Regions from separate parts of the Rhizobium sp. 01N424 genome, predicted to be linked through region 2. Evidence: predicted binding sites of a transcription regulator. Region 2 holds the regulator's gene; each other region holds the start of a gene.

Region 1 (4,973 bases), on a different contig from region 2:
GAAAGGCGATATCGAAAATGCCAATCTCTGCTGCCGCCAGATCCTCGCCACCGATCCTTCTCATTCCCAGACGCTGGCGCTGGCTGAAAGCCTCGAAGCGGCACGGCGCCGGCCTGCTGCGGATGTCGAGCTGGAGGCGCTGATGCGCACCGCGATCGCCGATCACCGCGCTGGCGCCCTGGCGCGCGCCGAATCCGGCTATCGCCGCATCATCGAAGCGGTGCCTGGGCACTTTGCGGCCCTTCGTCAGCTGGCGCTCGTGCTGTTGCAGCAGGGCCGCCTCGATGCTGCAAAGTCGTCGATCCTTGAGGCGCTGGCCGCCGGGCCTGGCAATGCGGCGGCCCATTGCACCTGCGGCAATATCCTTGCCGCTCTGTCCGAGGATGATGCGGCCATCGTCAGCTATGAGCGCGCCATCGCCCTTTCGCCGTCCTATGCCGCGGCCTTTAACAATCGCGGCAATGTTCTGCGCCGGATGGGACGGTTGGAGGATGCGGCGGAAAGCTATTCGCGAGCCCTCGAACTGGCGCCCGATCACGCCCAGGCCGCGCTGAACAAGGCGGCCGTGCTGGCGCAGATCAACGCGATGGCCGTCGCCTAGCGGTCGCGCTTGCCGCTGCCGAACGTGTAACCGGTCTCGACGGTGTGCTTGCCGAATTTTTCGCGCAGCTTGTCCATCGCTGCTTCGGCGGCCGCGCGGCGGGTCGATTGCTCGTCGATCAGATCGGGCGGATCGGCGCGGCCGGGATCGCAAAGATCGGTGACGCCGATGCCGAGCAGCCGAAACTTAGTGCCGTCGGTCTCCCGTTCAAGCAGCTCAACGCCGGTGCGGAAGATCCGGTCGGCAAGCTGCGTCGGGTCTTCCAGCCGCCTGTTGCGCGTCCGTAGCTTGAAATCCGCAGTCTTCATCTTCAGCACGACGGTATGGCCGGCGATGTCATCCTTCTTCAGCCGCCAGGACACCTTCTCGGAGAGGTTCCGCAGGATCGGCACGAGATCCTCGTGACGGGAAATGTCTTCGAAGAAGGTGGTTTCCGACGAGACGCTTTTCGCTGCCTCGTTGAGATGCACCTCGCGATCGTCGATGCCGCGGGAGAGCCGCGCGAGGCGCTGGCCCATGCTGCCATAGCGGCGCATCAGGTCCGTCTCTTCCATCTGCTGCAGCTGACCGATCGTCCGGATGCCATCGGATTCGAGCGTGGCCGCGAATGCCTTGCCGACGCCCCAGATGGTCGTCACCGGGCGCGGCGCCAGGAACTCGACAGCCTCTTCACGCCCGATGACCGAAAAGCCGCGGGGCTTCTGCAGGTCGGAAGCAACCTTGGCGAGGAACTTGCAATAGGAAAGCCCGACCGACACGCTGATGCCGATCTCCTTCTCCACCCGCCGTACGAATTTCGCCAGCGTCCGGGCAGGGGGATCGTTGTGCAGGCGCTCGGTGCCGCCGAGTTCCAGGAAGGCTTCGTCGATCGATAGCGGCTGCACCAGCGGCGTCAGCTCCTGCATCATCGACCTGACCTCGCGGCCGACCCTGACATATTTCTCCATGTCGGGCCGGATGACGATCGCCTGCGGGCAGGCTTCCAGGGCCTTGAACATCGGCATGGCGGAGCGCACGCCATGAATGCGGGCGATATAGCAGGCGGTGGAAACCACGCCGCGCTTGCCGCCGCCGATGATCACCGGCTTGTCGGCGAGTTCGGGATTGTCGCGCTTTTCGACTGCCGCATAGAAGGCGTCGCAGTCGATATGCGCCAGCGTCAGGCCATAGAGCTCCTTGTGCCGGACAAGCCGCGGGCTTCCGCAGCTGACGCAACGGCGCGTCTCCGCCTTCTGCTCGGCAAGGCAGTCGCGACAGAAGCCGGGTGTCTTGTCAGGTGCAGCCAAAGTCATCACGGGAACAAATATTGAACATCGCGACATTACGCTCTAAGTTCTTGAGTCTCAAGACAGAGGAGCGCCGTGGCGTTGGATAACAAACGGCATTTTGGGGCCGTTGGATCGATGAAGACAGCGGATCAGCCGCGGCCATTGCCGCCGGAGGCGCCGAAGTGTTCGCCGATATGAACAGATGCCTCCTCCCAGCCCTTCACCCGGGCAATGCCTTCCATGGCCGAAGGGGCAAAGCGATGAATGTCCGACTCCGGCATCAGGTGCAGCAGCAGGCAATCCTCGACATGGTCATGGACGGAATGAAGGTTGCGCACCATGTCGTCGATGAACACGACAGGCACATCGCGGGTGCCGTGCAGCGCCTTGACGATCGGCCCCTTGGGCTGCAGCGAGGCGAGCAGCGGGTAATGCAGCTCGAAGCGGTCGAGCAACCTGCGGCGCTGGTCGCGATAGACGGGCGGCATGGCCGTCAGGAGCACGATGTCGGCAGTGCCGGAAAGGCGCGCCAGAGTTTCCTCTGCAAGCAGAAGCGGCGCCTGCCACTCTTCCTGCCGCTCGAAAAAGGTTTCGATCAGCCGGCTGACCGTGCCTTCGTCAGCCGCTGTCCCGTCCGGCGTTTCGATGTTTCCGTGCAGCTTGAACGATCGCGGCACCAGCCGGTAGCCCTCGCTCTCAAGAAAGCGTTCGAACGGCACGATGAATTGCAGCACGACGTCATCAACGTCGCAGACGATCAGCGGCCGGTCGGCGAGCCGCACATGCGATGTGTCGAGGTGCTCGATCTCTGCCACGGTCAATACTGCCCCGAATCGAGACCGGGCGACGCGAAATGCTGCCAGGCAGCCGTGAGCGCCTCGGGCGGCGTGCCGCTCGCCTGGCAAAAAGCCAGGGCCGTCGGCTCATGCTGCATGACGAAGTCGAGCATGCCGGAAAGGAAGGCCGTATCGTTGATCGCGTTGCGCACCTGGGCCGGTTCAATGCCGGTCAGCGCAAGAAAACGCGAAAACATGTCGGGTTCATTTGCAAGCCAGCCGAGTACGGCGATCGCCGTTTCATGCGGATCCCTGGCCAGTTGTTTAGAGGTCTTGAAGTTGCTTTGCATTTCGCTGGGTAAGTTACCTTTTTTTCAACCAAATACCGGTAGCTTGCCGCTATCGGTTTCGTCGAGCCGCGCGTTCGCAGGTCGCTTCTTGTCAGGCGGACATTTGCAGGGACGGAACATAGGAACGAGCTTGCCATGCCCAAACAGGTGATGATTGTAGAAGATAATGAGCTCAACATGAAGCTCTTTCGCGACCTGATCGAGGCCTCGGGATATACGACCATCCAGACCCGGAACGGCATGGAAGCGCTTGATCTTGCTCGAAAACACCGTCCGGACCTGATCCTCATGGACATCCAGCTGCCGGAGGTTTCCGGTCTCGAGGTGACCAAGTGGCTGAAAGAGGACGACGAACTGCATGTCATTCCCGTGATCGCGGTCACCGCATTCGCGATGAAGGGCGATGAGGAGCGAATCCGTCAGGGCGGCTGTGAGGCTTATGTGTCCAAGCCGATCTCGGTTCCCAAATTTATCGAAACGATCAAGACGTATCTCGGCGATGCTTAGTGCATCGGAAAGAAGCTCATGACTGCGCGCATTCTGGTTGTTGACGATATTCCGGCGAACGTGAAGCTGCTCGAAGCGCGGCTCGTCGCCGAGTATTTCGACGTGCTGACCGCTGCCGATGGCTATGAGGCGCTGGCGATCTGCGATCGCAACCAGGTTGATATCATTCTTCTCGATGTCATGATGCCGGGTCTCAACGGCTTCGAGGTCTGTGAGCGCCTGAAAGCCAATCCGAAGACCTCGCATATCCCCGTCGTCATGGTCACCGCGCTCGATCAGCCGGCCGACCGCGTGCGCGGGCTGAAGGCTGGCGCCGACGACTTTCTGACCAAGCCGGTCAACGACCTGCAGCTGATCTCGCGGGTCAAGAGCTTGCTGCGCCTGAAGACGCTGAGCGACGAACTGCGTATCCGCGCCGAAACGGCGCAGACCATGGGCATGGACGATCTGCTGCGGGCAGGCGAGGGACGGGCCGAGGACGCAGGCCAGATCCTGCTTGTCGATGGCCGCGCCAATTCGCAGGAACGGATCATCAAGACGCTGAAGCCGATCGCCGATGTCACGGCGATCTCCGATCCGCAGGCGGCTCTCTTCGAAGCGGCGGAAAATGCGTTCGAGCTGGTGATTGTAAACACCAATTTCGACGATTACGATCCGCTTCGGCTCTGCTCGCAGTTCCGTTCGCTGGAGCGCACACGCTTCCTCCCGATCCTGATCATCACCGAGCAGGGCGCCGACGACATGGTCATCCGGGCGCTGGATCTCGGCGTCAACGACTACATCATCCGTCCGCTCGATCCGAACGAGCTTGTTGCCCGCAGCCTGACGCAGATCCGCCGCAAGCGCTTCAACGACCGCCTGCGCGCCAGCGTCAAGCACACGATCGAGCTCGCGGTTACCGACGCACTCACTGGGCTGAATAACCGCCGCTATCTCGACAATCACCTGAACGTGCTCTTCAACCGCTCGATGGCGCGGGGCAAGCCGCTCTCGGTGCTGATCACCGACATCGATCGATTCAAGCAGGTCAACGATACCTACGGCCATGATGCCGGTGACGAAGTCCTGAAGGAATTCGCCAACCGCATCCGCTCGACCGTGCGCGGCGCCGATCTTGCCTGCCGCTATGGCGGCGAGGAATTCGTCGTCGTCATGCCCGATACTTCCCCGGAGGTCGCGGCAGCCGTGGCGGAGCGCCTGCGGGCGTCGATCGAAGACAATGGCTTCACGTTGAAATCGGCAGGTGAGGAGCTGAAGGTCACGGCCTCGTTCGGCATCGCTTCGCGCCAATCGAGCGTGTTGACGCCTGACCAGCTGATGAAGCAGGCCGATCTCGCGCTTTACGAAGCCAAGAACACCGGCCGCAACCGAGTCGTCGCCGCGGCGGCCTGACGATACCGGGCCTGTTTAGCGGGTGGTTTTCCCAGTTTTCCACCGGCAGCGGTGAAAGATTAACAAATTTTAATGATGT
Region 2 (4,973 bases):
TGACATCAGGCCCAATCGTTCCGCTCTTTACGGAAAGATTGGCGGATTTGTCGCCGATTTTGATTGTTGCGCTTTGATCCGTCATTCTGATCCTCCAAATTGGCGGCGGCGCCATAAAAGCGCCATAGGGTTAAGCGTCCGCTCAGATTGCTATATGATAGCGCGCCTAATGCCAAGTTACCGTGACGCCATTTTGTGCATCGCAGTATCAACTTTTAGGCACTCCTGCGATGCTGTAAACGCATAGCGGAAGCCGATGATTTATTTAGGCTTTTTGCACTCACGTTTTTTCATCATTTTTCAATCGATTATTGTTGCTGAAACGCGCGCAGGGTTGCATTCTGGTTGTATTCTATCGGGTCATCAGGCTCTTTGCATGCCGGAGTTGAAAACCAGCGACGTCAGCACGATCACCATCGGCGCCGCGGCCAAATTGCCGCAGACGCTGCTGATGCCGCCTGCAGCGGGCTCTCTCCTCGCACCTGTTAATCTAGGTCACCGCCGGCAGCTTTCTATTCATGCTCTTCGGTCGCTGCAGCGCCGTGTTGTGCAAAGCCTGCCGGCCTGCGCTGTCGAAGAGCTGGCTTATGGCGGCCGCATGTTGTTTGCGCCGGTGGCGCTCGGACTGGGCTCCCTTCTCTGGTTTGCCTGCGGTGCAGACATTTCACCGGCTGTGCCGCTTTCATGCGCGGTCGTGCTGCTTCTGCTGCTCGCCGTGACCGATCGCAGCCGGCAGTGGAGCCGGATCTGCGTGGCCTCCATGACGTTGATTGCTGCCGGCATCCTCGCCGCACAATTCGAGACCTGGAGAGCTGGTACTGTCGTTCTCGATTCGGCGGTAACGACGACGCTGACAGGCCGCGTAGAGCGGCGGGAAAGCGATGGCCGCGGCGGCTGGCGGTATCTGCTGGCGCTCAAGGCGACGGAGAACCCGGCGCTGAAGCGACCGCCAGAGCAGGTGACCGTGATTGCGCGCGGCCAGAAAGCGGAGTTCGAAACCGGGACTTGGCTGAAAGGCCGGGCAAGGCTGACGCCGCCGTCTGGGCCTGCTCTTCCCGGCCTCAACGACTTTTCGTTCGGTGCCTATTTCGACGGCGTCGGTGGCAACGGTTTCTTTTATGGTGCCCCTGCCGTGGTGCCAGCGGCCGAACCCGAGCCCGGATCGATGCAGGATCGCGCTATTGAATGGCTTTATCGCCTCAGAAGCGGCATCGGCGATCGTATCAGAGGCATCCTGCCTGGCGACACCGGCGCTTTCGCCGCCGCTCTCGTCACGGACGAGCGCCGCGCCATTTCGAGCGAGACGACCGAGGCGCTGCGCCAATCCGGGCTTGCGCATATCATTGCCATTTCCGGTCTCAACATGGCGCTGTCGGCAGGCATCTTCTTCGTCGGCTTCCGCAGCGTGCTCAGCCTGTTTCCGGCTGTCGTCCAGGCCTATCCCGTCAAGAAGATCGCCGCAGCCGGTGCGCTTGCCGCCGTCACCGCCTATTTTCTGATCTCGGGCTTCGCTGTCTCTGCCGAACGCGCCTTCATCATGATGGCGATCATGCTGGCGGCGGTCTTCTTCGACCGGCCGTCGATCAGTCTGCGCAACGTCGCCCTGTCGGCGCTGGTGATCATTATCCTCTCACCCTCGGAGATCATGGGGCCAAGCTTCCAGATGTCCTTCGCCGCGACACTGGCCCTCGTCGCGGGCTATGCGCTCTGGAAGGAGAGGCCGGTGCGCGACCGGCCCTTCGCAAAGTTTCGCGCCGTCAGGATGCTGTCTTCCGCCGCCGCGTTCTTCGGCGGCATCCTGCTGACCTCCGTCATCGGCGGCTTCTCGACTGCATTGTTCTCGGTCGAGCACTTCCACCGGCTGACGGCCTATGGCCTGCCAGCCAATCTCGCCGCAATGCCGATTATCTCCTTCATCATCATGCCGTTCGGCCTCATTGCCATGCTGCTGATGCCCTTCGGTCTCGATGCATGGGCGTGGCAGGTGACGGGTTTCGGGCTCGATCTGGTGATCGCCATCGCCAGGACGGTTGCCTCATGGGGCGGCGATATCGGCGTCGGGCGCCTGGCGTCTTGGTACTTTCCCGCGGCGGTGACAGGTTTCCTGCTGCTGACTTTGCTGCGCAGCCGCATGCGCCATCTCGGCACCGCGATCTTGATGGCATCGACGACAGCCGCCGCGATGTTGGGAGGTCCTCCGCCGCCGAAAATCGTGATTGCCGAGGACGGGAGCATGGCGGGCATCGTCAGCGACAACGGCCTCGCCACCAATCGCGAGCGGCCACCGGGCTTCATCTTTGATCAATGGAGGCGCGCTCTGGTGATCGATAAGCATCTGTCACCGGCGTTCCCGGCGCTCCCGGATATTCCCACCGCACCGCGCGGTGAAAGGCTGAAACTGACGGAGGCACAGCAGAACGACACCATGAACGCGATCAAGGCCAGTGCGACGGGCGAGCGCTTCTCATGCGTGAAAAAGGCCTGGTGTACAGCGAAGCTCGACAACGGTTCGATCCTGACCGTGATCGAGAATGCGGCGTTCCTTGGCCCAGCCTGCGACATATCCGATATCGTCGTCACACCGGTTCGCCTGCGCTTCGATACCTGCCGCTCAGGCGCCCTGCTTTTCACCGGGGAGACACTGCGGAAGACAGGCGCTGTCGAGCTTCGTTTCCCCAATGGGATCGCCGAAATCACCACATCATTCGAGGGTCTCGATCGTCCCTGGACCCGCCACCGCGCCTATGACTGGCGCAGTGGAGCTTTTGGTGAAAGCGAACCGCTCAGTGATAGCGGCGGATAAGGCCGACGAGCTTACCCTGAACCTTGACGCGGTCAGGTCCAAAAATGCGGGTTTCGTAAGCCGGGTTGGCGGCCTCGAGCGCAATGGACGCGCCCTTGCGGCGGAAGCGCTTCAGTGTTGCCTCTTCGTCATCGACGAGCGCAACGACGATATCACCGGCATTGGCGGTATTGGTGTTGCGGATGATGACCGTGTCGCCGTCGAAGATGCCGGCCTCGATCATGGAGTCGCCCTTGACCTCAAGAGCATAGTGCTCACCGTTTCCGAGCATGTCGGCGGGAACTGTAATGTCGTGGGTGTTCTGCTGGATCGCCGAAATCGGCACACCGGCTGCGATCCGGCCCATGACCGGCACGGAGATCGACGTGTGATTGTCCTCGTTCGCCGGCTTCGGCGGCGCGACCGGCTGCGGCTTGCCGAGGCTGCCTTCGATGACGCTCGGCGAGAATCCGCGGCGCGGCTGAATGCTCGGGCTGTAGGCTTCCGGAAGCTTGATGACCTCGAGTGCGCGCGCCCTGTTCGGTAGGCGGCGAATGAAACCGCGCTCTTCCAACGCGGTGATCAGGCGATGGATGCCCGACTTGGAAGCCAGGTCGAGCGCGTCCTTCATTTCGTCGAAGGACGGCGGTACGCCGGACTCTTTCATCCGCTCGTGAATGAAGAGGAGAAGCTCCTGTTGTTTGCGCGTCAGCATCGAAGTCTTTCCCCAGATTCGTGAAACAAAGCCAGAACGGACACTATATGTTCCATATGTGTTCCGCAAGTGCCTAAATATTGGTAAAACTTCCGATGATTTTTCGTCGTTTTTGAAAGTTTATTTGCCGGATTGGTGATCCACGCTTGCGCTTTGCCGGGCAGGGAGTGCAAATCTCTGCCGGCTTCACCGGAGGGAACCGCCATGACGCATCCGCTCGATCATCTGGTACTGCCCGTCACCCATATAGATGTTGCCCGCGAGCGACTCGGCCGTCTCGGTTTCACCGTCGCGGCCGATGGCCGTCATCCGTTCGGAACGGAGAATGCCTGCGTCTTCCTTGCCGACAGGACCTATCTCGAACCGCTCGGTGTCGCCAACCAGGCGGAGTGCGACGCGGCCGTCGCGAAGGGCAACAGCTTCGTCGCCCGCGATCAGGCCTTCCGCTTCCGCTGCGGCGATGACGGCTTTTCGGCTGTTGTCTTCGGCACCGATGATGCCGATGCGGACAAGGCTTCCTATGACGGCGCACAGCTGAGCGGCGGTGATATGGTCGAATTCTCGCGGCCGATCGTCATGCCCGACGGAACACAGGCGACAGGCGCCTTCAAGCTCGCCTTTGCCGCCGATCTCCGGGCACCCGATGTCTTCTTCTTCGCCTGCCAGCGGATCAACGCCTTTCCGGCCGATCGCAAGGCACTGGAAACCCATGCAAACGGCGTCACCGGCATCAGCGAGATTGCCCTGAGCGCTGAGGATCCGCAGGCCTTCGCCGAATTTCTGGAGACGGCCAGCGGTGGAGTGGAGCCTAAGGAGGCGGCACTCGGCCTATACTTCGAATTGCCGAACGGGAGACTTTCCATCTTCTCGAGCGAGGGCATGGAGGCCTATTTCGATGCCGAGCCACTTGTCACCGATAACGGCCTCAGGGCGCGCGCAATCGTGTTTTCGGTCGGTGATCTGGCCGTGACAGCGGCGCATTTGGCTGCTAACGGGATCACCCATGTCAGTATGAACAATCGTCTGCTGGTGAAGCCGGCGCCGGGACAAGGCGCAATCTTTGCCTTCGAGGAGACCCAATGACAAATACCAATGCAGAAGTCGTCGCCGGCGAGGGTGCTGGACGCGTTACTTTTTCGAATACGGGCAAGCTGTCGCTGATCGCCGGTCCCTGCCAGATGGAAAGCCGCGACCATGCTTTCATGGTCGCCGGTGTTCTGAGCGAACTCTGCAAGTCGCTCGGTATCGGCCTCGTCTATAAGTCGTCTTTCGACAAGGCGAACCGCACATCGCTTTCTGCCGAGCGCGGCATCGGTCTTGAAAAGGCGCTCGAAGTCTTCTCCGATCTGAAGAAGGAATTCGGCTTTCCTGTTCTGACCGATATCCACACGGAAGAGCAGTGCGAGCAGGTGGCAACCGTCGCCGACATCCTGCAGATCCCGGCCTTCCTCAGCCGCCAGACGGACCTTCTCGTTG
Region 3 (4,973 bases), on a different contig from region 2:
GATCCAGTTGCCGTTCTGGGCAACCAGCGTCACACGGCCGGAGCCGAAAGGATGCAGGGCCTGCAGCTTGTCGGTCAGCGACTTAAGCGAGATATCGACGCCTTCGACACCGATCATCTTGCCGCCGGAGACGACGGGATAAGCGATCGAGGTCAGCAGCGTCGGGACATCCGTGCCTTCAGCAAGGTAAGGCGTGGTGATGGCACCCTTGCCGCTTTCGGCAGCGAGCTTCCACCATTCGGCCGTATAGTCGTTGTCGAAGGTCGAGAACTGGATCGCGCCATCCTTGGTCTTCGACCAGTAAGGCGTGAATGCGCCGGCCTTGTTGGTGCCCTCGTCGAGCTTGTCGGCAATCTCGGTGGTCTTGCCGTCGAAGGCGCCGAGCTGTTCGCAGAACCAGCTGCCGAACGCGAAGGCATTCTTTTCGAGATTGGCCTTCAGGATATTGATGATGCCCTTGCGGTCGAAGTTGCCACCTTCGTGGCCGCGGCCGACAACGCCGGACATAGAGCGCGCAGCACTCGCCAGTTCGCCGACATTGGCGGCGATTTCGTTGGCGATGGCTTTTGCCTCAAGATTCGCCTGGTCCATCGTCAGCGTCTGCACGCGGCTGCGCGTCTGATCGATGAGGAAAAAGTTTGATACAAAAAGGACGAGCGCGATGGCGACGCCGGTGATGACAATGAGTTTTGCGGCAAGCGACTTCATGCGGAAGATGAACATGGTGCCTCGGCGGGGCGACTTGCCGGACGAACATTTCCGGCACAGGCGAGGGTGAGCCGCACCGTCATGGAGCAGCCGTGCAAAAGTCCAGGCGCCGTTAAAATTGAAGCCTGACGATCGCCGGAAAGATCGCCAGAAATCTCTTAAATTTGAATGAAACTGTACGAATTGAGCCCCTGAATTGCCTTGGCGGCAGAGGGTTTTCGTAGAGTGTATCGGAAACAGAAAAGTCTATAGCTTGTTTGCGACCTCAGCGCTGAGAGGGATCGACGGCTGAGCTCCCGCCTTGAGGCAGGCAAGGGATCCGGCAATAGCGGCGCGGCGCAGTGACGTGTCAAAATCGAGACCGTCGTCGAGGCTTGCGGCGAAATAGCCGCAGAAGGTATCGCCGGCACCGACGGTATCGACGGGCTCGATTTTCAGTCCTTTTGCCCGGACGAGCTCGCCATCGCGAATGGCAATGACGCCATCGGCGCCAAGTGTGACGATCAGCGTCTGTCCGGTTTCGCCGTGAAGGCGCTTCAAGGCGGCCTCGCGATCGCCAGCGCTCATGCCTTCTTGTCCGGCCAGAAGCTCGAATTCCGTTTCGTTGGCGATGACGATATCTGCCAGCCGCCCAAGGCGCGGCGCATCGGCAATCAGCGGTGCGAGATTGAGTATGCTGCGGATGCCCTTCCTGTGGGCCGCATCAAGAGCCTTCTCGACGGCAGCCGGGGGAACCTCAAGCTGCAGCATGAGAATATCTTTGGGTTGCATTGCCGCAACCGCGGCCTCGGCATCTTCGGGGCTGACGGTGCCGTTGGCACCGGGAACGACGGCGATCATGTTTTCGCCGTCGCCGCCCACGAGGATCAGGGCGGTGCCGGTTGGGCCATCCACATGATTGACCTTGGAAAGTCCGGTACCGGCTTCACTGAGAAGCGCGATGGCGGGGGCGGCGAATTCATCCTTGCCGACTGCGCCGGCCATATTGACGGTGCTGCCTGCACGGCGCGCAGCAAGCGCCTGGTTGGCACCCTTGCCGCCGGCGGCAGTCGCAAAGCCAGTCCCAGCCACGGTTTCACCCGGCTTCGGCAGGCGCGCGGTGGTGGCGATGAGGTCCATGTTGATGGAGCCGAACACAGTGATCATGTGGATGTCCCGTCCTTTAATTGGCGCGACACTGCCCGAAGGGCTCACTCCTCGTCAACCACCCTGAGCTTGAGAAGGCCTGTCCGGCTCTCGACTGATTTCGCTGCTGGCTGGTCTTCGCGTTCCGGTTTGCCGGTATCGCCCGTCGCTTCGAATTCGAGAGCCTCGATCTTCGAGCCACGCTTGGTCAGCTTGTCGGCGGAGGTGACGATCATGTCGACATCCTTCTGCGCCATGGCGAAATGCCCTTGCAGCTTGCGCACCCGCTCATCGAGGCGGCCGAGATCGTCCATGAGGTTTGCGACTTCACCCTGAATGACGTGCGCCTGTGCGCGCATACGCTGATCCTTGAGAACCGCCTGGATCACCTGGATCGACAGCATCAGCAGGGAAGGAGACACGATGACAATCCGGGCGCGATGCGCCTTCTGGATGATCGGCTCGAAATTCTCGTGAACCTCGGCAAAGATTGATTCCGAGGGCACGAACATGAAGGCAGTGTCCTGGGTTTCGCCCTGGATCAGATACTTTTCCGAGATATCGCGAATATGCACTTCCATATCGCGCCGGAACTGCTGGGAGGCGATCTTGGTGGCATCTGGGCCGCCGGCGTCGCGGATGGCGTTCCAGGCTTCGAGCGGAAACTTGGCGTCGATGACGAGCGGCGGTGCGCCATTCGGCATCTTCACGGTGCAGTCCGGCCGGGAGCCGTTGGAAAGCGTCTGCTGGAAGGCGTAGGCGCCCATCGGCAGTCCGTCGGCGACGATCGTCTCCATCCGCGATTGGCCGAAGGCGCCGCGCGTCTGCTTGTTGGAAAGGATCGCCTGCAGGCCGACGACGTCCTTGGCAAGCATCTGGATGTTGTTCTGGGCGACGTCGATGACAGCAAGCCGCTCCTGCAGCTTCTGCAGGTTTTCGTGGGTCGATTTCGTCTGTTCGGTGATCGTGTGGCTGACCCTCTGCGACATGCCATCAAGACGCTGGTTGATCGCCTGATTGAGCTCTGCCTGCCGCGTGCCGAACACTTCCGCCATGGTCGAAATGCGGCCCTGCATCTCCGCCTGGATTTTCAGAAGCTCCGACATGCGCATATCGGCTTCCGCCGATCGGATCGCGGCTTCCTCATTCTGCTCGCGCCGCAAGTTGTTGCTTCTGAACAGCAAGAACACGAGGACGACGACCATGGCGGCGATGGCGCCGCCTGCGATGGCGAGAATGGCCGGATTGACGGCGGCAAGCGAGATAGTGAGCGAGTCGGCAGAATTGTTCATCCGGCCACCATAGCAAACTTCAAATCATTGACCAGATCAAAACGTGAACGAATCCACAGGTAGCTTTGGTATGATCAAAAGGCCGCAGTCCACTTTGGGAGGGGGACGACAAATCGTGGCCATGCTTAACGATTGCTCAACCATATTTTAGAAATGTCTCTGCCGAAACAGATCCTTACCGCGCATCGCGCAGACAGAGAACATCATGAGCAGCCAGCAATCGCAATCCGACCTCAAGCAGCGCCTCGACTTCATCGAGCTCGACGATGCTGCCCGCAAGACGATGAGCGAGATCCGGCCTGTCATCAGCTCGCTGGTCGGCGGTGCGCTTGACAAATTCTATCAGAAGATCGCCAAGACCCCGGCCGTTGCCAGCTTCTTCTCCGACAAATCCCATATGGGCCACGCCAAGAAGGCGCAGGAGAACCATTGGGCCAATCTGGCTGGTGGCAATTTCGACGAAACCTACGTGAAGGGCGTCACCGCAGTCGGCCGCACTCACGCCCGCATCGGCCTGGAGCCACGCTGGTATATCGGTGGCTACGCGATCGTCATGTCCGAGCTCGTTAAGGGCATCATGGACAAGCAGTGGCCGTCGATGTTCGGCCGCCAGCAGGGCAAGGTACTGGCCGAGAAGCTTTCCGCCGTCATCAAGGCCGGGATGCTGGATATGGACTATTCGATCTCCGTCTATCTCGAGGCATTGGAAGAAAAGCGCCGCAAGCTGGAGGAGGACCGCGCCAAGGCGGAAGCCGACCAGGCGATGGCGCTCGATCATCTGCGCCGTGGCCTGGAAGCGCTCTCCGCCGGCGACCTCGATGCCAAGCTACCCACCGACCTTCCGGGCAATTTCAAGCATATGGCCGACGACTACAATCGCGCCGTCGCCGCGCTGCGCACGTCATTCGGCTCGGTTCGCAGCAGCTCGGCTGAAATCCTGCGCGGCACGGACACGATCTCCAAGGCTGCCGACGATCTGGCGCTTCGGACCGCACAGCAGGCTGCGGGCGTCGAAGAAAGCTCAGCTGCGCTCCAGCAGCTGTCCGTCAGCGTCGGGCTGACCGCCGCCAATGCCGAGAAGGCCTCGGATGCGGTGCGTGAAACACAGCAGCGTGCGAAGAATTCCGGCGAGCTTGTGAACAGCGCCGTTTCCGCCATGGCCGGTATCGAGAAGTCGTCGGATGAAATCGCCAAAATCATCGGCGTCATCGACGAGATCGCCTTCCAGACCAACCTTCTGGCGCTGAATGCCGGTGTCGAAGCGGCACGTGCAGGCGAAGCAGGCAAGGGCTTCGCGGTCGTCGCCCAGGAAGTCCGCCAGCTTGCCCAGCGCACTGCAGAAGCGGCAAAAGAGATCAAGAACCTGATCTCGCAGAGCTCTGCGCAGGTGGACCAGGGCGTCGGCATCGTCAGTAGCACCGGCGAAGCACTGGGCGACATGATCAGCCGCATCGACATGATCAATCATGTGGTCGCAGAAATCGCCGCTGCCGCTCGCGATCAGGCGACCGGCGTCAACGAAGTCAGTGTTGCAATCCGCAACATGGATACGATCACCCAGCAGAATTCTGGCATGGTCGAGCATACCTCGGCCGAGACCCGCCGTCTGCGCGGCGAAGTCAGCAATCTCATGGAGTTGCTGCAGCGTTTCGGTACTCGGATGGAAATGCGCAGCAGCGCTCCCAGCCGCCGCGCGGCCTGAGACGAATACGGCGATTTTCCGGAGGCGCACATAAAAAAGCGCCTCCGGCACTTCCCGGATAATTCCCTCGCTTTAAAAGATAGGTTATGGGAACGCCATGACCATCAAGCCACTTATCATTCTTCCCGATCCCGTTCTCCGCCAGG

What was found. Region 2 encodes LexA, which represses DNA repair genes until DNA is damaged. Its sites were predicted from a motif close to TGTTCNNNNTGTGTTCNG; they were not measured.
Region 1: a site for LexA is predicted at 1,897-1,914, ahead of AC1DNK_RS16125 (DNA polymerase IV). Genes of this name have one in related genera too.
Region 3: a site for LexA is predicted at 3,158-3,175, ahead of AC1DNK_RS01615 (DNA recombination protein RmuC). Genes of this name have one in related genera too.

The regions. Positions count from the first base shown of each region.
Region 1 is NZ_JBFTRK010000005.1:276,865-281,837, forward strand. Features, by position in the region: gene AC1DNK_RS16120 (GNAT family N-acetyltransferase) at 1-601, shown strand, start outside; gene AC1DNK_RS16125 (DNA polymerase IV) at 598-1,893, opposite strand; gene AC1DNK_RS16130 (hypothetical protein) at 2,019-2,684, opposite strand; gene AC1DNK_RS16135 (DUF3572 domain-containing protein) at 2,687-2,995, opposite strand; gene AC1DNK_RS16140 (response regulator) at 3,131-3,502, shown strand; gene AC1DNK_RS16145 (PleD family two-component system response regulator) at 3,521-4,894, shown strand.
Region 2 is NZ_JBFTRK010000007.1:95,670-100,642, reverse strand. Features, by position in the region: gene gltA (citrate synthase) at 1-85, opposite strand, end outside; gene AC1DNK_RS18345 (ComEC/Rec2 family competence protein) at 377-2,803, shown strand; gene lexA (transcriptional repressor LexA) at 2,784-3,497, opposite strand; gene AC1DNK_RS18335 (VOC family protein) at 3,702-4,580, shown strand; gene kdsA (3-deoxy-8-phosphooctulonate synthase) at 4,577-4,973, shown strand, end outside.
Region 3 is NZ_JBFTRK010000001.1:308,110-313,082, forward strand. Features, by position in the region: gene AC1DNK_RS01605 (methyl-accepting chemotaxis protein) at 1-723, opposite strand, end outside; gene AC1DNK_RS01610 (ribokinase) at 955-1,854, opposite strand; gene AC1DNK_RS01615 (DNA recombination protein RmuC) at 1,899-3,125, opposite strand; gene AC1DNK_RS01620 (methyl-accepting chemotaxis protein) at 3,331-4,827, shown strand; gene def (peptide deformylase) at 4,925-4,973, shown strand, end outside.